DNA from 4 places in the Bradyrhizobium sp. Mp19 genome. Region 1 is predicted to be linked to each of the others. Evidence: riboswitches for the same ligand, from Rfam matches in the RefSeq annotation. Region 1 holds a riboswitch; each other region holds the start of a gene.
The links. A riboswitch is a leader RNA that binds a small molecule or an ion and turns the genes downstream of it on or off. The one in region 1 is predicted to bind cobalamin.
Positions count from the first base shown of each region.

Region 2: it holds a riboswitch for cobalamin, as region 1 does, so the genes downstream of both, QJT82_RS44585 (ribonucleoside-diphosphate reductase subunit alpha) here and QJT82_RS01240 (DUF1636 domain-containing protein) in region 1, are expected to answer to the same signal.
Region 3: it holds a riboswitch for cobalamin, as region 1 does, so the genes downstream of both, QJT82_RS37065 (TonB-dependent receptor) here and QJT82_RS01240 (DUF1636 domain-containing protein) in region 1, are expected to answer to the same signal.
Region 4: it holds a riboswitch for cobalamin, as region 1 does, so the genes downstream of both, metE (5-methyltetrahydropteroyltriglutamate--homocysteine S-methyltransferase) here and QJT82_RS01240 (DUF1636 domain-containing protein) in region 1, are expected to answer to the same signal.

Region 1 covers NZ_JASAUT010000001.1:271,211-276,670, reverse strand. Annotated here, with positions in the region: gene cobN (cobaltochelatase subunit CobN) at 1-1,630, opposite strand, end outside; gene cobW (cobalamin biosynthesis protein CobW) at 1,630-2,664, opposite strand; gene QJT82_RS01240 (DUF1636 domain-containing protein) at 2,661-3,035, opposite strand; cobalamin riboswitch at 3,129-3,344, opposite strand; gene cobO (cob(I)yrinic acid a,c-diamide adenosyltransferase) at 3,381-4,034, shown strand; gene QJT82_RS01230 (cobyric acid synthase) at 4,046-5,460, shown strand, end outside.
Region 2 covers NZ_JASAUT010000121.1:2,562-8,021, forward strand. Annotated here, with positions in the region: gene QJT82_RS44570 (hypothetical protein) at 176-346, opposite strand; gene QJT82_RS44575 (ribonucleotide-diphosphate reductase subunit beta) at 443-1,357, opposite strand; gene QJT82_RS44580 (hypothetical protein) at 1,358-1,516, opposite strand; gene QJT82_RS44585 (ribonucleoside-diphosphate reductase subunit alpha) at 1,507-3,336, opposite strand; cobalamin riboswitch at 3,547-3,763, opposite strand; gene QJT82_RS44590 (hypothetical protein) at 4,165-5,097, opposite strand.
Region 3 covers NZ_JASAUT010000057.1:29,883-35,342, forward strand. Annotated here, with positions in the region: gene QJT82_RS37050 (ABC transporter substrate-binding protein) at 1-679, opposite strand, end outside; gene QJT82_RS37055 (ABC transporter ATP-binding protein) at 880-1,653, opposite strand; gene QJT82_RS37060 (iron ABC transporter permease) at 1,650-2,693, opposite strand; cobalamin riboswitch at 2,806-3,004, shown strand; gene QJT82_RS37065 (TonB-dependent receptor) at 3,113-5,380, shown strand.
Region 4 covers NZ_JASAUT010000080.1:2,306-7,765, reverse strand. Annotated here, with positions in the region: gene metE (5-methyltetrahydropteroyltriglutamate--homocysteine S-methyltransferase) at 96-2,441, opposite strand; cobalamin riboswitch at 2,543-2,746, opposite strand; gene QJT82_RS41170 (hypothetical protein) at 4,095-4,943, shown strand.

The sequences.
Region 1 (5,460 bases):
ACAGCGCAACCGACTTCCCCGGTAGCCATTCCAGCGTTCCATGCGCGCCCATGTGGACGACGGCATCGATGGCCTGCTGCCTGAGCCACAGATAGAACGCGACATAGGCATGGCGCGGCGTGCGCGCCAGATCGTGATAATCGGCGTCGCGCTGTCCCACCTCACCGCGCTCCGGCTGAACGGCAATGACCGATTTGCCGCAGCAGATCGCCGCGAAATGAAATGCGCCGTCACGGCAATCGGGATCATCCTCCGGCGCGCCCCATGCGCGGCTCAGATCGTCCTGCAATTGTTGCGGAAGGCCGGAAAGCGCCGCGCGATAGTCGGCGACGTCCCACGTCAAATTCCCGCGCAAGAGAATGTCGCCCAGCGACGCCACCGGCTCAAGGTCAAATCCGGCGGCCGCGAGATCAGCCAGCAACGCCTCGACCGAGGCCAGCGCATCGAGGCCGACGGCATGCGCGATCTGATGCGGACGGCCCGGATAGTTCGAGAGCACCAGCGCAAGCCGCTTCTCTTGTGCCGGCTTGCCGGCAAGCCGATGCCAGGCGGCCACGCGTGCGGCAATTGCAGCGACGCGCTCGGCGTCCGGTCGATGTGCAAGATGCGCGAACTGCAGCTCGGGATCGCGCTCACCAGGCGATTTGAAGCTCACGACGCCTGTGAACAGGCGGCCGTCGACCTCCGGCAGCACCACATGCATCGCAAGATCGCCAGGCGACAGACCGCGCAGCGATCCGGCCCAATCCTCGCGCCGCGCGGTCGACAAAGCGACCTGGAACACCGGGCACGATGCAGCGTCGAACGGCGTCGTGCCGTCGTCGCCGGCCGCGGAGAACGCGGTCGCATTGACGATGGCGGCCGGCGGGCATTGCGCGAATTGAGCGCGCATCCAATCGGTCACGCCCGCCGCCTTCAACGAGGCGACGAACACGCCGTGAGCATCAAAGCCCCTCTCGCGCAATGCATCGATCAATGCATCGACCGGCGCCGTGTCGCCGGCCGCAAGATAAGAACGATAAAACGTCACCAGCACCCGCGGCCGGCCGTTCGGTGCGGGCAACGCCGCGATGGCACCGCGCCGGGAATCGTAGACGCCGATCTCGGGAAGATCGATCTCGCCGACCACAGGCCCGGCATAGAGTCCGGACGCCAGCGCCAATTGCGCGATCACGGCCTGCGCGGCAACCGGGCCGCCTTTGTCGCACAGCACCTTGAGACGGCGCAGCGTCGAGACCGGCAAGGTCGAGAATTCATCCAGCCGCAGATCGTCGCGGCCATCGGCCGGCAGCACCACCAGGGCGATGCCGCGCTCCTTCGCCAGCCGATGCACCGCGGCCAGCCCGTACGACCAATAGGGCTCGCCGCCGATCAGCCGCACCAGAATGCCGCGGGCGTGCGAGAGCGTCCGCTCGATATAGGTATCCACCGACAGCGGATGGCGCAGCTCCGCGAGATTGCCGAGCCGCAGCGACGGCAACGCAGCGCGGCCGCGCCGCCAGCCGGCCGCGAAGGCAGCAAGATCGCTGTCGGAAAACGACAACACCACGAGATCGGCCGGATCCTGGCCGAGGTCCCTTGGCGTCGCGGTCTCCTCAAGGCCGCGGCTCTCGCGGAAGACGACGTGCATCAGACACCAAGCCGTGCCCTGATCGCGGCTTCGTCGATGTCGGCATGTTCGCCGATCACGACGAGCTTCGACTGCCGCACCCGTGCGCCCCAGGGCATGTCGAACTGATGCCGCACCCGCTCGCCGACCGATTGCACCAGCAGCCGCATCGGCTTGCCCTCGACCGCGATGTAGCCCTTGGCGCGCAGCACGTTCTGCTCGCGCGCCAGTCCCTTGATCGAGGCGATCAGCGCGTCGACATCCGAAACCTCCGGAAGATCGATCACGACGGAATTGAAATCGTCGTGCTCGTGTTCCTCCTCGCCATCGTGATGCGACGGCCGCGACGCGAGATCGTTTTCCGCCGCCGCCTCGAGCCCGAGGATCACGCGCGCGTCGATCGTGCCGTCGACGACGGGCAGCATCGGCACCTCGCGCGGCATCTCGGCCGCAATCACCTCTTTCGCTGCCTTGATCCCCTCCGCCCCGGCAAGGTCGGCCTTGGTCAGCAGCACGAGATCGGCACAGGCGATCTGGTCCTCGAACACTTCCGACAGCGGCGTCTCGTGGTCGAGATTCTCATCGGCCGCGCGCTGCGCATCCACCGCCGCCGGATCAGGCGCAAAACGGCCGGCGGCGACAGCCTCGGCGTCGGCCAGTGCGATCACGCCGTCGACCGTGATCCGCGAGCGGATCTCCGGCCAGTCGAACGCTTTCAGCAGCGGCTTCGGCAGCGCGAGCCCTGAGGTCTCGATCACGATGTGATCGGGCTTCACGTTCCGCGCCAGCAACTGCTCCATCGCCGGGATGAAATCATCGGCGACGGTGCAGCAGATGCAGCCATTGGCGAGCTCGACGATGTTCTCGGCCGGGCAATTGGCGTCGGCGCACGACTTCAGGATGTCGCCGTCGACGCCTTCACTGCCGAATTCGTTGACCAGCACCGCGAGCTTCTTGCCATTGGCATTGCGGATCAGATGCTGGATCAGCGTCGTCTTGCCGGAGCCGAGAAAGCCGGTCACGACGGTGACCGGAATTTTGGCGAGCGTGGTCATTCTGCGGCCTCCGGCACGACGGGAAGAGGTGGAATGCGGGCGAGCGATTGCTTGCGGAAGATTTCCGGACGGCTGCGCCACGGCACGATGCCGTCAGGCGCCGCCGCATAGGCGGAGGCACCGGCGATCACATCCGCGGCATTGTCAGCGGACAAGCGGCCGTAGACATAGGACCACCGCCCCGGCGCGCTAAGCGCGACCGAGCAACCCTGGCTGCAGGCCGACAGGCACGCGACGGGAACCAGATTGACGTCATCGGGCACGCCGGCCTCAACGAGCGCGGCATGCAGGCGCGCACCGGGCGCGAGCTCACCTTCCGCCGGCGTCTGGCCGGCGCGGCAAGTGATGCAGACATGAAGTGTAACGCTCATCGCCCTTCCTGGATTGACAGCGGGAAGCGATGAGGCACACGAACCGATTTTGGACAGGTTCGTTCCCCGTCGCGGAACACCCCGTCCGCCGGTCTCACAACATGCTGCGTTGGCAGGTCTCCCGGCTTGCGGAGCAGGTTTTACCCTTCGATGCCCACCTTCCCGACTCCGTATGGAATCAGTGGCTTGGGCATCTCTCCGGTCACGGTCGCGGGGGCGGCTGCGCTTCGGGCGAACCTTGCGGTCTTCGCCCTATCGCATTCCCTCTTCGCCTGTCGTAGGACAGGAACCAACGCGGGCCCACCATTCGTCCAAGCCTCGCACTTGTCAAGCCGAAGGAACGTGATGATTTCAGATGGAAACGACGCTGAAGACGCCGCCGTCGGCACCGATTCTTCGCTGGATGCACGCCATGCGGACAAGATGGCGAAAAAGAAGGCCGCCCGCGACCGCATCATGGCGACCAAGAGCGGCGAAAAGGGCCTGATCATCGTTCATACCGGCGCCGGCAAAGGAAAATCGTCCTCAGCGTTCGGCATGATCGTGCGCTGTGTGGCGCACGGCTTTCCCTGCGCCGTGGTACAGTTCATCAAGGGCGCCTGGGATACCGGCGAGCGCCGCCTGCTCACCGGGCATTTCGGCGATCTCTGTCAATTCCACGCCATGGGCGAAGGCTTTACCTGGGAGACCCAGGATCGCGCCCGCGACATCGCGGCAGCGCAAGCCGGCTGGGAGAAGGCCAAGCAGCTGATCGCAGACCCGAGCCTGCGCATGGTCGTGCTCGACGAGATCAACATCGCGCTGCGCTACGATTACCTTGCGATCGCCGACGTCGTCGACTTCCTGACCACGTCGAAGCCGCCGATGACCCATGTCGTGCTCACCGGGCGCAACGCCAAGGAGGAGCTGATCGAGATTGCCGACCTCGTCACCGAGATGACGCTGGTGAAGCATCCGTTCCGCTCCGGCATCAAGGCCCAGCCGGGCGTCGAATTCTGACAGACATCACCATGGCGCGCGCATTGATGATCCAGGGAGCCGGCTCGGACGTGGGCAAGTCGCTCATCGTCGCCGGCCTTGCGCGCGCCGCCCGACGACGCGGCCTGCGCGTGCTGCCGTTCAAACCGCAGAACATGTCGAACAACGCCGCCGTGACCGTCGACGGCGGCGAGATCGGACGTGCGCAGGCGTTGCAGGCGCTGGCCGCCGGCGTCGAGCCGCACACCGACATGAACCCGGTGCTGCTCAAGCCCGAGACCGATGTCGGCGCCCAGATCATCGTGCACGGCAAACGGATCGCGACCGCACGCGCGCGCGAATATGCCGGCATGAAACCATCATTGATGGGCGCGGTGCTGGAGAGTTTTGCACGCCTGAAGGCGCGCGCCGATCTGGTGCTGGTCGAGGGCGCCGGCAGCCCCGCCGAGGTCAACTTACGCAAAGCCGACATCGCCAATATGGGCTTTGCACGCCGGGCTGACGTGCCCGTAGTGCTGGTCGGCGACATCGACCGTGGCGGCGTGATCGCTCAGCTCGTCGGCATCAAGACGGTGATCGCCCCTGACGATGCCGCGATGATCCGGGGCTTTGTCATCAACAAATTCCGCGGCGATCCGACATTGTTCGATGACGGCTACCGGCTGATCGAAGAGCGCACGGCGTGGCGCGGCTTTGGCGTGCTGCCCTGGTTCGTCCGCGCCGGCGAGCTTCCGGCGGAAGATGCGCTCGGGCTCGGCGAGGCGCGCAAGCCCGGTCAGTGCAAGATCGCGTTCCTTGCGTTGTCGCGGATCGCCAATTTCGACGACCTCGATCCCCTGAAGCTCGAGCCCGGCGTCGATCTCGTGATGGTACGTCCGGGCGAAGCCATCCCGGGTGATGCAAAGCTCGTCATCCTGCCCGGCTCGAAATCGACCCGCGGCGACCTCGCCTTCCTGCGCGCGCAGGGCTGGGACATCGATCTCCTCGCGCATCATCGCCGCGGCGGCCATGTCCTCGGCCTGTGCGGCGGCTACCAGATGCTCGGGCACACCGTCGCCGATCCCGATGGGATCGAGGGGCCCGCCGGCGAAACGCGCGGCCTCGGGCTGCTCGATGTCACGACCACGATGACCGAACAGAAGACGCTGACGCGCGTCAGTGCGGTGCATGAAGCGACCCATCAACCGATCACCGCCTACGAAATCCACATCGGACGCACCGACGGCCCGGATCGCGCGCGGCCTTTTGCGTTGCTTGATGGTGCAGCTGAAGGGGCGGTTTCGGCCAGCGGGCGCGTTCACGGCAGCTATCTGCACGGCCTGTTCGCCTCAGACGGATTTCGCAAGGCTTACCTTGCGCAACTCGACATCGCGGCGGCGGATCAGCCTTATGGCGCCAGGGTCGAGAGCGCACTCGATGCGCTTGCCGAGCACATCGAGACCCATCT
Region 2 (5,460 bases), on a different contig from region 1:
CCCTTTGGCTAAGGTGCGTAAAACAGTTTCCGTCCGCCCTTCCCAAAAGGACGGCTAGCGTGCAACCAATTCTTCTTAAGCCGCATTGCAGGCGGCCTTAGCGCAAACCGCGTGGACATCGGTTACGTCGCGCGCCTCGTGAAACCGGGATTGAGTTCATTTGCGCATCGGCACATCAACGGGCGCAGTTTTCTTCGATCGGTTGCCCGATACCGCGCTGCCTCTGCTCATCCCAGCCGGAGCGTTTTTGATGAACTCCGATACTGGCGGACACCTTAGGTGTGCTCAACACCTCCACTTTGGCACGTCCATCCCAAAGGCCCGCGACCATGATTTCGAGCGGCATAGATCAAGGTCCGCTGCGGCCCCGCAAGCAGCGGCAGAGCCGACTTTCGCAAACGTCCGAAAATGCGGGGGCGCTCCAAAGCGCCGTTCCGTCTGGCTACGTCCGGCCGAAAGCTGCCCACACCCCGTCTTCGCCGTCCCAGCTGCCGCGGCTCGCCGCCTTGGAGTACTCGGTGGCGCGCTGCTCGAAGAAATTAGCGTGCTCGACGCCATTGAGAATCTCGACGAGCCAAGGCAGCGGATGCGCCTTGAGCTGGGTGAACCCGCCCTCCTTGGCTTCGAAGAAGCCGAAGACCGGGGCAATCCGCAACTGGGTCAGTCGCCAGTCGGCGACATAGCGGACGTAAGTGTGGATCTGCTCAGGCCTCATGCCCTCGATCTTGCCGAGGCCGAAGGCGAGGTCGACGAAATTCTCCTCCAGCTTCACCATGGTTTTGGCGACGTCGACGATATCGTCACGGACGGAGCGCGTCACCGCGCCGGTTTCTCGGTTCCATTCGTGAAACAGCTTGATAATGCCCTCACAATGCAGGCTCTCGTCGCGAACCGACCAGCTTACGATCTGTCCCATGCCGTTCATCTTGTTGTGGCGGGGGAAATTGAGCAGCATCGCGAAGCTCGCGAACAACGCCATGCCTTCGGTGAAGGCGCCGAACATCGCCAAGGTCCTGGCGACATCGGCTACTGTGTCGACGCCGAACTCGTGCATGTAGTCCGCCTTGGCACGCATCTCGGAATAGCCGCGAAATGCCTCGAACTCGGTCTTGGGCATGCCGAGCGTTTTGAGCAGCAGCGCATAGGCGTCGATGTGGACCGTCTCCATATTAGTGAAGGCCGCCATCATCATCTGGACGGTGAGCGGCTGGAAGATCGGGATGTAGCGCTTAAGATAGTTATCGCCGACTTCGATGTCCGATTGGGTGAAGAAACGGAAGATCTGAGTGAGCAGCGCGCGCTCACTGTCGGTAACGCGGTCCGATGCCCAATCCTTGAGGTCGGCACCAAGCGGCACCTACTCGCCCATCCAATGGGTCTGCTGCTGGCGCTTCCAGAACTCGTAAGCCCAGGCGTAGCGATCGACGTCATAGCTGCCGGTCGAGTCGAGGAGGCCGACGCACCGTTTGCCGATCAGTGTGCGCGGATCGACGGATGAGAGATCGATCACTGACATGCGAGGCACTCCTCATAGTCAGTGTGCCGCTGCGGCTGCGGCGGCGCCGCGTTGTCGCCGTCAGCGATGTTGCCGGCGAACGCCGCGCGCGAGATCGATTTTGAACGGCAGTAGTAGAGGCTCTTCACCCCGCGCTTCCATGCCGTCCAATGCAGCATGTGAAGGTCCCACTTATCGACGTCGGCCGGCAGATAGAGGTTAATCGACTGGCTCTGGCAAATGAACGCGGCGCGGTCGGCGGCAAGCTCGACGATCCAGCGCTGGTCGATTTCGAAGGCGGTGCGAAAGACCGCTTTTTCGTGTTCCGACAGGGTGTCGAGATGGGCGACTGAACCCTCGTGCGCGATGATCGACTGCCAGGTCGCCGAAGTATCTGCGCCCTTGGCGGCCAGCAGCTTGGCGAGATGCGGATTACGCACCGAGATGGCACCGGACAAGGTCTTATGGGTGTAGATGTTGGCCGGGATCGGCTCGACGCAAGCGCTAGTCCCGCCGCAGATGATGCTGATCGAGGCGGTTGGCGCGATCGCGATCTTATGGCTGAAGCGCGCCATCACACCGCGTTCCAGTGCATCCGGGCACGGCCCACGCTCGCGCGCGAGCGTCACGGATGCCGCGTCGGCATCGCGACGGATTTTCCGGAACATGTTCAGATTGAACGACTTGGCCACGACACTTTCCATCGGAATGCCCTTGGCCTGCAGGAACGAATGGAAGCCCATGACGCCGAGGCCGACGGAGCGCTCACGCAAGGCGGCGTAGCGGGCACGCTTCATGCCGTCCGGCGCCACCGTGATGAAGTGGGTCAGCACGTTGTCGAGGAAGCGCATGACGTCCTCGATGAAGCCTGGCTTCTCATTCCACTGATCCCAGGTCTCGAGGTTGAGCGACGACAGGCAGCACACCGCGGTGCGCTCCTCGCCGCGATGATCGATGCCGGTCGGCAGGGTAATTTCGCTGCACAGGTTGGAGGTAGAGACCTTGAGGCCGAGCTCGCGCTGGTGCTTGGGGAGCGACCGGTTCACGGTGTCAATAAACAACAAGTAAGGCTCGCCGGTCTGCAGCCGGTTCTCCAGGATGCGTTGCCACAGTTGGCGGGCGTCGATCTCGCGGATGACATCGTTGGTCCTCGGGCTGCGCAGAGCGAACGCGGTGCCGGCGCCCACGGCACGCATGAACGCGTCGGTAACGTTGATCCCGTGGTGCAGGTTGAGACTCTTGCGGTTGAAGTCGCCGGACGCCTTGCGAATCTCGAGGAACTCCTCGATCTCGGGATGGTGGATATCGAGATAGACCGCCGCAGAGCCGCGCCGCAACGAGCCCTGGCTGATCGCCAATGTCAGGCCGTCCATGACGTGGATGAACGGGATGATACCCGAGGTAACGCCGCCCTTCACCTTCTCGCCGATCGAGCGAACGTTGCCCCAGTAGGTGCCGATGCCGCCGCCGTTAGAGGCAAGCCAGACATTCTCGTTCCAGGTGCCGACGATGCCTTCGAGCGAGTCCGACACCGAGTTAAGGAAGCATGAGATCGGCAGACCGCGCGTGGTGCCGCCGTTGGACAGCACCGGTGTGGCCGGCATGAACCACAGCCGAGACATCGCATCATAGAGACGTTGGGCATGCGCAACATCATCCGCGAAGGCGCAAGACACCCGCGCGAACATGTCCTGGAGCAATTCGCCGGCGAGCAGGTAACGGTCGGTCACCGTCAGCTTGCCGAACGGCGTCAACAGGTCGTCGCGCGTCCGATCGAGCTTGAGATCGGCCCGCCTTGGCGATGGAGCAAGGGGGCGCGGCAGCGGAGCCGGCGATGGCAAGACAAGACCCGACTCAGGCGGGGTAGGCCTTGCCTGCGCTGGGCGCGGCTGCACATGCGGCGGCTCAATGAGATGACCCTGCTGATCGAAATTGTAAGACGGCGACATCGGCAACCCCGCGATGTTGGGCGCGGGCCGGCGCGGACGACTTGCGAGGAATCCGGGCAAATGTCCCCGGCTGCAAGCGACCCACCGGGACACCCCGCCCGAGGACTTTCATTCGGTCGCGGCAGGTCTCCTGGCTCGCGGGTCACTGCGGCCATCGGCCTTCCCGGCGCTGTGTCGCGCCAGTGACCATGATGACAACCGCTCGCCGCTTACAGTTGCGGGGGCAGCCCCGGAGTTGCCGTTTTGGCGCACCGGGTTCCCTCTTAGCTTCCACCCTACAAGATGTGGGGAACGGAAGACCGTGACTGACTATAGATAGGTCTACGCGCCGGGATTCGTCAATTGGAGAGATCAAGATTTAGAAGGCAAAAACATACCGACCGCCCGGACCACTCTATCGCCGCTGTCACTTCTTGCTGCAGAGATGCCTTGGGCTGCCTTTCAGTTTCCGTTAAGCTTGCGCATAGTCGAGGAAATTCTGACCCACGTGTCGCATTGATGCGATCTATGAAACCGCGCGTCAGCAGAGAGGGAATTCGGCAAGGCGCTCTCCGATCTGAATCGCAGCGCTCGCCGCGACAAATGGCATCTGGACGAATCGTTATCCATCGTCGGCGAACAACATTGGCCCTGGCGCGCCTTCGACCAGAATGGCCTTGTTTTTCGACGTCTTGATCCAGCGCCGAAGAGACTCGCGCGCTGCACAGTGGTCCTTAACTGTCAGGGCTCCAGCGCAACGTGCAAGCCCTCGTTGCTTTCAACATGAACGTAACGGGGTCCAATCGGCCGTCCCCTGCCGCTGGCGACGGTGACAACGTCTTCCAGAGGCGTGGCCCGCGCATCCGCCTCTGGGCGAGACAAGATCAGATCCGCATGCAACAGCCCTTCTGATTCGAGGCCGGTCGCATCCACGCCAAGGGCCGCCAAGCTGGCCAAACAACTTTCAAACTCTTCAGCATCGCGAAAGCGACGCTGGATAAACGTCGCGCCGGTAAGACGTTCTGTCACAAGACCACGCTTTGCAAACGCTTCGGCCAACGATTCAAATGGGAACATTCGTAGCACAAAGGAGATGATCCATGGTTGCTTCTCTGTCGCATCGAGAATCTCGCTGAACGTCTTCTCGGTAACGTAGCCGATGCATCCGGTTGACATGATAACATCCACGGAGCGGAGAATGCGCGCGCTATCCGTCGATAGCGCCTCCTTTTCAAGGTCAGCGACGATGCCCTGCTCCAAGAGGCCAACACTCTTTGCATAGCTGATCGCCTGTACCGACACGTCGAGGCCGATAAAGCGCGCCAACCCGACATCAGGCCAGGCTGCATAAAAATTGCGATCGAGACTCACCAGTGTTTCAGAACTGATCGCCCTCATCTCACGCCGGGCGTAGCGGTGACGCAAGCCCCCGAAGGTCAGCGGAAAGCGATGCACTGCTGCGTTGATGCCGTATGAACATCCAACGTCGAGCACGACGGGCTTAAGGCCGGTTGCCGAAGCTTTCGCTGCCAGGATTTGGCGCACAACCGGCTCAGCCACGTCCGGAATCATATAATCTAGGTCTCCGAGGATCGAGAAATATGCCCTCGGATCATCAGAAGCATAAATATTATGGAATATAGCTTTAGACCGATTAATACGCGAAAAATCCATCCGCAACACAGTTCCTCCCATCTCATTTGCAAGCGAGTCGACGACAGTGCCTTCGTACTCGCCCGCACTTTGGTATACAGGTCGGTCTTACACCCGCCGATGCGACAGCAGAAGCGGCAAGCGGACAAGAGCATCCGCCTGCGTAAGATTTTCATGAAACTGGTCCCGCACCGATGAACAGCCGCTGGAGATACATTCGGCCGAGTTGAGAGCGGGTCGAGGCAACGGCAGGCAACATGAGAAGAACCGTTTCTGTCGCGTGATAAGATTGGCAGCATTCGTGAGCGCGAATCGGCCAGCACCTTAGAGAAGCGAGCTGACCGAAAGCTGACGAGCGTTCGTTACCCGATGACCGCGGCAGGT
Region 3 (5,460 bases), on a different contig from region 1:
GCAGGAAGGCGCGACCGTCATCCTCGGCGCGGTCGCCGGCTTCCGACACCAGGATGAAATCCGGCCGCAGTTTTACGATCGCCTCCAGCGAAGCAAACCCGCCTGCGCCGACGCCAAGTTCGCCGGCGGCGTTGGCGAGGCCGGCTGCCGCCAGCAGCGAGCTGACCAGGCTGCCGTCGCCAGGCACAAAGCCGCGCCGCTCCAGCGGCAGCACGCGGTAGTGATGCGCGCTTGCCGCGGCCCGCGCCCGGGTGGTGGCCGCGTCGAGGCGCGCGATCGCGGCCTCCGCGCGATCGGGATGCTGCACCACATCGCCCATCGCGCGAATCTGCTCCTTCACTTCGTCCAGCGTGCGCGGCACCGTGAATTCGACGAGGTGCAGCCCGTTGGCCTTCAACAGGTCGCGGGTCGCGCGCTTGTCGAACAGGCTGACCACGACGAGATCGGGCTTGAGCATCAGCACGTCCTCAGCCTCGCCGGACAGGCGCGGAAAATTTCGCGCCTTCTCGGCGGCCCAGGATTGCCAGGCATCGCGCGAGAAGCGGCTGAGACCGATGATCTGGTCCGGATCGGCCAGCGACAGCACAAGCTGGTCGCTGCAGACATTCATCGAGACGATGCGCGGTCCGGCGGCAAAGGAGATGCTCGCCGGCATGAACCAGGCAAGAACCGAAAACATAAGCGCAAGACAGAGCGAAGCAAGACGGCTGCCACGCTGAAGGTGTGCTCCCTCTCCCGCTTGCGGGGGAGGGTTGGGGTGGGGGTGTCGCCGCGAGTCATCTCGCGGAGAGAGCCCCCACCCGCTGCGCTCTTCGAGCGCAGCGACCTCCCCCGCAAGCGGGAGAGGTGAACTGGGCTCGTGGTGAGGCAGCGGCCACATCACACGTCCGCCCACGGCACGATGACGGCCTCCCGCTGAAATTCGGCACGATAGGCGCTGACCCGGAACACGCTGGCGAGGACGCTCTCCGACAATGCCTCGACAGGCGCGCCCTGTGCGGCCAGCCGCCCCTCCGCGAGCACCAGCACATGATCGGCAAAGCGCGCCGCGAGCCCGAGATCGTGCGTCACCACGATCACCAGCACGCCGGTGTCGGCGACGTTGCGCAGCTTCTGCATCACGTCGATCTGATGGCGCGGATCGAGCGAGGCGGTCGGCTCGTCGGCGAGGATCACCGGCGCCTCCACCGCGAGCACCCGGGCCAGCGCGACGCGGCTGCGCTCGCCGCCGGAGAGTTCGGTGACGCGGCGATCGCTGAATTCAGTTACGTCGACCGCCTGCATCGCCCGCAGCACCGCCTCCATATCCGTCGGCGACAGCCGCGCCGGATCGGTCGCGCCGTGCGGATAGCGGCCGAGCGCGACAATGTCGCGCGCCGGCAGCGGCCAGTGCACCATGTGCCCCTGCGGCAGATAGGCAAAGCGCTTCGCACGCTCGCGCAGCGGCAGCGACGCCAGCGGATCGCCGCCGATCCGGATCTCGCCGTCGGAGGGAATCAGCCCGGCCAGTGCACGCAGCAGCGTGGTCTTGCCGGCGCCGTTCGGCCCGACCAGCGCGACCAGATGGCCCGATGGCAGCGACAGCGAGATATCGTGCAGCACCTTGCGGCTGCCGAGCGAGGCATTGAGAGCGGCGGAGGAGAGCAGCGTCATGCCACACCTCCGCCGAGCGCGCGGCGTTCGCGCATGATGAGGTAAAGGAAGAACGGCACGCCGATGATCGAGGTCAGCACGCCGACCTTGATGTCCGAGGTCGAGGGGATGATACGCGCCGCGATATCGGCCGCGAGCAGCAGCGCCGAGCCGGTGAGCGCGCTCGGCACCAAGAGCCGCGCCGGATCGTGACCGATCAGCGGACGCATCAGATGCGGCGCGACGAGGCCGATGAAACCGATCGTGCCGGTGACCGCGACCGCGCCGCCGACGCCGAGCGCCACGCCCGTGATGACGAGTAGCCGCAACCGCCCGACATCGACGCCGAGGCTCTGCGCCGCCTCCTCGCCAAGCGTCAGCGCGCGGAAGGCGTTCGCCTGGCTGAGCAGGATGGCGGCGCCCGCGACGATGAAGGGCAGTGCCAGCGCCACGTGCTGGAAGCTGCGGTCCTCCAGCGAGCCGAGCAGCCAGAACGCGATCTCCAACACCACGAACGGATTGCTCGAGAGATTCATCACCAGCGCCGTCGCCGCCCCCGCAAAGCTCGAGATCGCAAGCCCGGCGAGGATCAGGATCAAGAGCCCGGCATTGCGGCCGGCGATCGCAAGCAGCGCGAACACCGAGCCGAAGGCGGCGATGATCGCCACCACCGGCAGCGCATAGGAGCGCACATCGGCGAGGCCCAGCGCGATCACCAGCACCGCGCCGAAGGCCGCCGATTGCGGCGCGCCGAACAGCGACGGCGAGGCCAGCGGATTACGCAGCAGCCCTTGCAGCGCCGCACCGGACAGCCCGAGAATAGCGCCGATCGCGAATGCCAGGATGGTGCGCGGCAGGCGGATCTCGCGCACGATCACCTGCGCCACATCGCTGCCGCCGCCGAACAGCGCCTCGATCACCGCAAGCGGCGACAGCCGCACCGGCCCGATGCCGAGCGAGATCAGCAGCAGCAGGACCACGAGCGCGAGCAGCGCCGCGGTGGCGCCCCACCGGCGTCGCGCCGCGACCTCGGCCGCCAAGGCAAAATCCTGCACGCTCATTGAATCCATGCTCTTACAGCGATCGCCGTGGCAGACAAGCGACACTCGACAAAAACCGTGGCCGCCCGGCCGCCGCCCGACTTCGGCCGGATTGACTTTGCTGCCCGGCCGAACCCTAGATGAACATGACGGTTCTTTCATGAGATGAAAAGGGAATGCGGTACGGGGAAACTTCCCCAACGCCGCGGCTGCCCCCGCAACTGTATGCGGTGAATCCTTCGTCACAGGCCACTGGGAATCTCGGTCCTGGGAAGGCGACGAAGGGTAACGACCCGCGAGCCAGGAGACCTGCCGTCAGCCGTGGTCACACGCGAGGATGCCGGTCGGGGAGTACAGGCATGAGCTTCACCTGATGCCGTGAGCACGATGGTGAGACTGGTTCGCGGTGACGTGCCACTGACGTTGCCGAGGCCTCGCTTATGTTCTCCTTCTCTCTCGATCGGCGACACCGCGCGCTTCTGCTCGCGTCGACGATGATCGCGCCGGCAATCCTTGTCCCCGCCGCGCGGGCGCAGCAGGCGCCCGCTCCCGATCAGCTGCCGGCGATCGAAGTCACCAAGCCGGGCGACCAGAACGTCACGCGCGCCAGGCCGGCCGCCGACGAAGCGCCGGCGCCGCGCCGCCCGGCGCCGGGCACCACGCAGAGTAACAATGCGGGCAGCGGCAGCGGATCTGGCACGACAGCGACCGGCGTGGCCACCGGAACGGGTGGCACCGGCGGCGGCCGCCAGTTCGCCGGCATTGTCGGCGCCTCCTCGGCCGTGATCACCGCCGACGACATCGCGCATTCGCCGGTGCAGTCGTTGCCGGAGATCCTCGCGCAGGTGCCGGGCGTGCAGCTGCAAACGCCCTATGGCGGGCCGAACGGCGCCAAGACCTCGGTCGACCTGCGCGGTTTCGGCGCATTCGCGACCGACAACACGCTGTTCCTGCTCAACGGCCGCCGCCTTAACGACGTCGACAAGGCCGGCTTCGACCTCACCACGATCCCGCTCGATTCCATCGAGCGCATCGAGATCACGCGCGGCAACAGCGGCGCCGTGCTCTACGGCGACAACGCCGTGGGCGGCGTGGTCAACATCATCACCAAGACCGGCGTCGGTGGCCCGCCGACGACGATGCGGGCCGAGGCCGGAATTGGCTCGTTCAACACCCGCATGGCCGCGGTCTCCGCGGCGCTCAATTCCGGACCGTGGTCCACCTCGTTCTACGGCAACGGCATCAAGTCCGACGGCTACCGCGTCAACAATGCGCTCGACCAGCGCAACGCGGTCGGCAACATCAACTACACCACGCCTGATCTCACCGCCTTCCTCACCGTCACCGGCAGCGACCAGAGGCTCGGCCTGCCCGGCGGACGGCTGGTCGATCCGTCGATCGGCGTCAACGAGCTGCTCACCGATCGCCGCGGCGCCGCGACGCCCTTCGACTATGCCAACCAGCAAACCGCCAGCGTCACCACCGGCTTCACCAAGACGCTGATCAACGGCGTCGACCTGATCGTCGACGGCGGCTGGCGGCAGCGCGAGACGCAGAGCGGCTTCTTCGGCAAGGTGCCGACCATCAGCTTCGCTTCGACATACAATGACGCTGCGCTGCAGACCTGGTCGCTCACGCCGCGGCTCAGCGTCAAGAATGTGATGCTGGGGATGCAGTCGACGATCCTGACCGGCATCGACTATTACGATTCGACCTTCCGCGAGGCGCGCGGCGCCTATCAGGGCGTCGACCCGTTCCACATCTACAATATCGAGCAGCAGTCCGTGGCCGGCTACTGGCAGCACACGATCGGCGTGCTGCCGACGACCGACTTCTCCTACGGCGTGCGTGTACAAAACACCAGCGTCTCGGCGCGCGATCGCTACGACCCGAACGCGCCGTTCGCGTTCGACGCGCAGGCGGCACCGCTCGACAGCAACGAGACGCAATACGCGCTGCATGTCGGCGTCGAGCATCGCCTGACCGACACCTTCTCGGTGTTCGGCCGCGCGGCACGCGCATTCCGCACGCCTGATGTCGACGAACGCGTCGCGTCGGGTCCGTCATTCGACCCGCTGACCTTCGCCCCGATCCCGCAGACCTTCCAGCTCAAGACCCAGACCTCGCAGGATGTCGAGGGCGGCTTTCGCGTCAGGACCAACCGCTTCCAGGTCCAGACCAGCGTCTATCTGATGGATCTCGACAACGAGATCCATTTCAACCCGGTGCTGTTCTTCAACACCAACCTCGACCCCACCCGCCGCTACGGCTCGGAGACCAGCGCGGCGCTCAAGGTCAGCGACAGCGTCACCCTGCGCGGCGGCATGGCGATCACCCGCGCGGTGTTCCGCGAAGGCATCTGGGCCGGCAACGACGTGCCGCTGGTGTCGCGCTACACCGGCAATCTCGGCGTCACCTGGAATATCTGGCAGAACTATCTGGTGTTCGACGCCACGGTGCGGGCCTGGAGCTCGCGCATCATGGACAACGACCAGGCCAACACCCAGAGCCGGATTCCCGGCAACGCCACCGCCGACATCAAGCTGAGCGGGCAGTATGACCGCTTCTTCTGGTCGCTGAGCGTGAACAACCTGTTCAACGCGCTCTATTACGACTACGCCATCGCGAGCACGTTCACGGAGGGCCGCTTCTCGGCCTATCCGCTGCCCGGCCGCACCTACATGGTAAAGGCCGGCGCGACGTTTTAGAGCTATCCGGTGGGGCGAGGTGTGACCCCGCCGTACCCTCTCATCACGTTACAAGCGTCCGCAAACTGGAGTAGAATTCC
Region 4 (5,460 bases), on a different contig from region 1:
CCGGGCCTTTTTCTGCTCACCAATGCCTCCCACAATTATCGAGCCCGCAAATCGTTGACAGGCGACCGGCCTTCTCGACGAAAGACCAGACCAGGTCAACGGTCGGCTGGAGTGGATGCAGCGCGTAGTTCGCGGGCGGCGGAGACCATGTTCACCAGCGCCGGGCGAACCTCCTCCCATTTGCGCGTCTTCAGACCGCAATCCGGATTGATCCAAAGTTGCGAATCCTGCAGCCGCTTTCGAGCCAAAGCCACGAGCTCTTTCATCTCGCTCGACTCGGGCACGCGCGGAGAATGGATATCGTACACACCCGGCCCGATTTGATTTGGATATTTGTAGTTCCGAAACGCGTCGAGCAGCTCCATTTTCGACCGCGAAGTCTCGATCGAGATGACATCCGCGTCCATTGCAGCAATCGCATCGATGATGTCGTTGAATTCCGAGTAGCACATGTGGGTATGGATCTGGGTTTGATCGGCGACGCCCGATGAGCAGATGCGGAAGCAATCCCCGGCCCACTCGAGATAAGCCGTCCACTCCGATCGGCGCGGCGGCAATCCTTCGCGCAGCGCAGCCTCGTCGATCTGGATCATGGCTGCACCAGCATTTTCGAGATCGCCGACTTCGTCTCGGATCGCGAGCGCAATTTGACGACAGACCTCGGCTCGGGGAATATCATCGCGAACAAACGACCAGTTCAAGATCGTCACTGGTCCGGTCAACATCGCCTTCATCGGCTTCTTGGTTAGCGATTGCGCGTACCGCCACCACCCCACGGTGATCGGCTTCGGCCGTGAGACATCGCCAAACAAGATCGGCGGCCGGACACAGCGCGAGCCATAGGATTGTACCCAGCCATTTTTGGTAAATGCGAAGCCGGCGAGTTGTTCGCCGAAGTACTGCACCATGTCATTGCGCTCAAACTCGCCGTGCACAAGCACGTCGAGGCCAATGTCCTCCTGCCAACGTACGGCACGCGCAGTCTCTTCCTTGAGGAACTCGTCGTATTGTCCGTCGTTCATCGTGCCTCGCGCGTGCGCTGCGCGGGCATTACGAACCTCTGCAGTCTGCGGAAACGATCCGATCGTCGTTGTCGGAAACGCCGGTAGTTTGAAGCGCTTGCGCTGGATCTCGGCACGGCTGGCAAATGGACTGGCGCGCCGGCGCGTGGCCTGGTTGATCGCTCTCATCCGGATGGCGACATCGGCATCTCGGATCTTTGGCGAAGTCCCACGATCGGTGGTGACGCGCTCCGACTGCGCAAGAGCGCCAGCAACATCCTGATCGCCTGCAAGAGCGCGCGCCAAGGTCGCAAGCTCGCGAATCTTCTGAACGGAGAATGCTAGCCAACCCTTGATGTCTGAAGCGAGCTCCGTCTCGAGTTCAACATCGACCGGCACGTGAAGCAGCGAACAGGATGGAGCGATTTGTATGCGATCTTTGCCCAGCTTCGCGATAGCGGGATCGAGCCGTTGGCGCAGTGCCGACAAATTCGTCCGCCACACATTGCGGCCGTCTATCGCGCCGAGTGACACGACGAGATCACTTCGCTTGGCGGTAATGATCTGGTCCAATAACGCTGGCGCCCGAACCAGGTCGACGTGCAGCCCGGCGACAGGTAGGCGCAAGGCGGTGGGAAGATTGTCGCCGAGGCCACCGAAATAGCTGGCGACCATGATCTTGATGGCCGGCCCTTCCTTGGCGAGCCGGTCATAGGCATGTAGCAAGGATTGTCTTGATTCCTCATCCAGATCAAGAACCAAGCAGGGCTCGTCGAACTGAACCCAATTTGCCCCGCGTTTGGCCAATTCCTGCAGAACCTCGATATAGACCTGTATCAGGTCATCCAGGAGTGACAGTGGCTGGAACGCAGGATCAGCACTCTTGCCTAGCTTTAGGAATGTGACCGGGCCGATCAGGACAGGGCGAGTCTGAAAGCCAAGGGCCTTGGCTTCCTCATACTCGTCGATAGGCTTGCGAGAGGACAGCCTGAAAGTCTGTCCGCGATGAAATTCCGGGACCATGTAATGGTAGTTGGTGTCGAACCACTTGGTCATCTCCTGCGCGGGTGCGCCATCGCCGCGAGATCCGTGGCCGCAACTCGCACCCCGGCCGTCGTATTGTGAACCGCGTGCCATGGCGAAATACGTCTTGAGGGAAACGGGCTCGGCTTTCGAGGCGTAGACTTCCGGGACGGCGCCGACCATGACACTGGTGTCGAGCACCTGATCGTACAACGAGAAGTCGTTCGACGGAATCACGGTGACACCGAGGGACTTCTGGCGCGCCCAGTTCGCGGCACGTAGGCCGGCTGCGTCCTCAAGCAACTGCTGTTCACTAATTCTTCCGGCCCAATAGCCTTCGAGTGCGACTTTGAGCTCGCGTCTTGGACCGATGCGCGGCGTTCCGAGCGTGGCAACCGGAAGGGAGAGAAGAGACATAGCGCTAACCCCATGTTGGGGGCAAAGGCCATGGCGGACGCAGGCAGGAGAAGTCGCCCGAGCGACGGCTGCTTGGCGCACCACCGGGACACCCCGCCCGTGGATGAATATTTTGTCGGGGCAGGTCTCCTGGCTCGCGGGTCATTGCCGCCGTCCGGCCTTCCCGAAGCCGCGCGGGCTTCAGTGACTTTGTTGGACAGTGGCTCACCGCTCACAGTTGCGGGGGCAGCGCCGGCATTGGCACCGGCTTCCCTCTTAGCTCCGGATCAAACGGAAACCGGAGAACCTCGACGACTTGGATTATCGGCAAGAGAACTCGGCCGTCAACCTCTCAAATTGGTGCTGCGACCTCTCTTACGCGAATGCTCCTCCGAGGCCACGCTTGATCGCGACGTAGAAGCCATCTCCAGTCATAGGATATCGGAATGACCATCTCGGAGACGCATTGGCGTCGGGCGGCGGGTCAGATCTGTGCACGAGACGAATGCGCCCAGCACGAAGAAGCTCACGGCGCCGCGCAAGACGCTTGTCATGCGGCCCGGCTTTTGAACGATTCATCGAGCACGCTTCGATGCGCCCTCCCTTCTCCATTAATAACCATGGATCAGTGGCGAATACGCGCAAGAGGTATTCGCTTAATCCAGCAGCGTGCTCAGCGGACGTGTCGATGTGCGACCAGCCAATCCTGGTAGGCGTCACGCCGACGTTTTGGTGATACTGGCCAAAGCAAGCATATTGAATCACCACAACCAAAAGAGACCCTCGCAATGAAAATGGCTGTTTGGAGCGCCCTCGGCGTCTTTGCTGCTGCCGTCTTTACTGTCGGTCTGTTCGGCTGGATGGCAAGGCCTTTTATGAGCCGCCCCGTCAGACAGATGCTCTCGGAAGTGTTGAGTAGTTCGAGCCGAAGCTAGCAAGACCTGAGGCTTCCCTCTTGCCGGTCGACACGGCTGCGTGGAAGCGCAGCTCCTTGAATGTTGACTGCAATGACGAGCAGGTAGACGACGGCCCCTAACGTTGCGCGAGCGGAGAATGCCACGTCTCGTCCCCTGCTTGATCCGTGAAGTTCCTTAACATCGATTCCAAATCGCCCGCCGCTGAAGGGCGGCTCCGCGTTGGTGTAGGCCGCAAAGTGCCAAGCACAACAGGCTGGGGCGCCCTCGACATTCGTAGTAGCGGCAACGCCCCCGGATCACACGGATCGATGGCGGCATACCTGCTCCCAATTGTCGTCAAGACTCTGGCAGCGAGGCATTCGCCCGCTGTCGAAGATTCAGTGCGTGACAAGAATCATTCACGGAAGTCGTGGCGAATAGGCTGAATGGTAACATTAGAACGTGCGTAGGTCGGTAAGTCGACAAAGACAGCACAAATCTGCCGCGAACTGCCGGTTATTGCCTGGCACGAACAATGCAAGTCCTCATCATGTCCAGGCTTCTCCTCCTGGGCAGGTCCAGCATTGCAAATTGAGGCTTTGGCTGACCACTGAAGTTAGCGGCGCGTGACATCGAGGGACGGCGCCTGCTCGCGCGGGACATCGGCAGGCGCCTGCGTCACGTTGCCGCTAACTTCTTGCGATCTGCGCAAAGCACGCTGAGGAAGACGTGCCGCTTTGGATTGACGTGTGGATGATAACCAGATGAGCCGGAAGCAATGAAGAAAAAGTCTGGAAAGCGCGTGCTTTGGTTCTGTATCGCTCGGTCGCTGATCTGCCTGGCCGGGCTGGCGGCGACGAGCAACAATGTTCGCGCCAACGACCACACGCTTGTCGAAAGGGTCAAGTCAACGTGGCGAGCGCAAGATGGTGAGACTATAGAACAAATCATTTCCAAGGTCTCGAAGGTGGCTCACTTTGTGCCTCGATCGTGGGGAGTCGCTGAAGGAATTGACCGAACAGAGTACGTTTATTTTTCATGGACCAGGCACCCGGACAACAGATCAGACGAACAGTACGCTATCACTTGGAAGATCGCGACTGACGGGACGATTAAACTTGCATCGACATATGCAAAGCCGATTGAATTGGGCTGGCGCGCCTTGGCGCTCTCGTTGATCGCCAGTGAGGTTACAGATGGCGAAAGGGACGCGAATCTTCACTTTCTGCATGATCCGGCCAACTTCAACTTCGTGACGACTGCGCAAGGCAAGCTCGGCAATCTTCTGCGGCACGGCCGCTGCCATATCATTGAACCCGTTGTAGTGGATTACGTGTCGAAACCCAATGCCAAGCCGACCGAGAAGGGCGATCTGTGGCGCGTTCTGCTTTTGGTGAACTGTAACATCCCAGGCCCCCATTATTTTACCCACAACGGCGTCATCACTTTCGAGAAGAGCGAGGGACAAGATTGGGAGCCGCAATCTTCCTTCGCTAAGCGTATCGCGGCCTATCCTCCAGGCTCCTGGTTCGATCGGATAGAGCCAAGTGAACGGGAAGCAATAGAGAGGGCGCGAAAGGCCTCGGCCAATGGTCACACAAAGCAAGATCGCGGCGCAGCTCCTTGACGCTGAGCGCCTCGGAGTAGCAGCAAAGCACACGCGTTCGGAAGCGCTGACTTGTCCTGTAACGTTTTTGCGACAAACCGCCAGCCTCTCGCAGCTCGTCATAGGGCAGTACCGTTGCTCTCGGCCCATTCCGCGAAGCAAGCGATGCCTTGACCAGGCGCGCACGTGCCAGCTTACGAGAGCCGGTTAGCCCTCCCCGCTCACATGCAGCGAGCGGACGCCAATCTGCGACGCGGCCAGCTCTAGATCCATTCTTCGGGGGAGTTGGCCTAGCGATGCTTGCGGCCCCTGCTCTGACCAGGCGTGCGCGCAGCGCATCGCTTCAACGGACAATGGCACCCGCAGGAGCGTGACGCCGAAGGCGGCACGCGGGAGCGAGTGCAGCGACGAGACCGGTTAAAAGGGTACCCGGGAACGGGGCAGTGATAGCGACGCCGGCATACCTCATGGCGGCGGGCCCTTTCCCGAGTACCCCCGGCGAGGAGTTCTGCAGCCATGCTGCGTCGGATCGACTGCA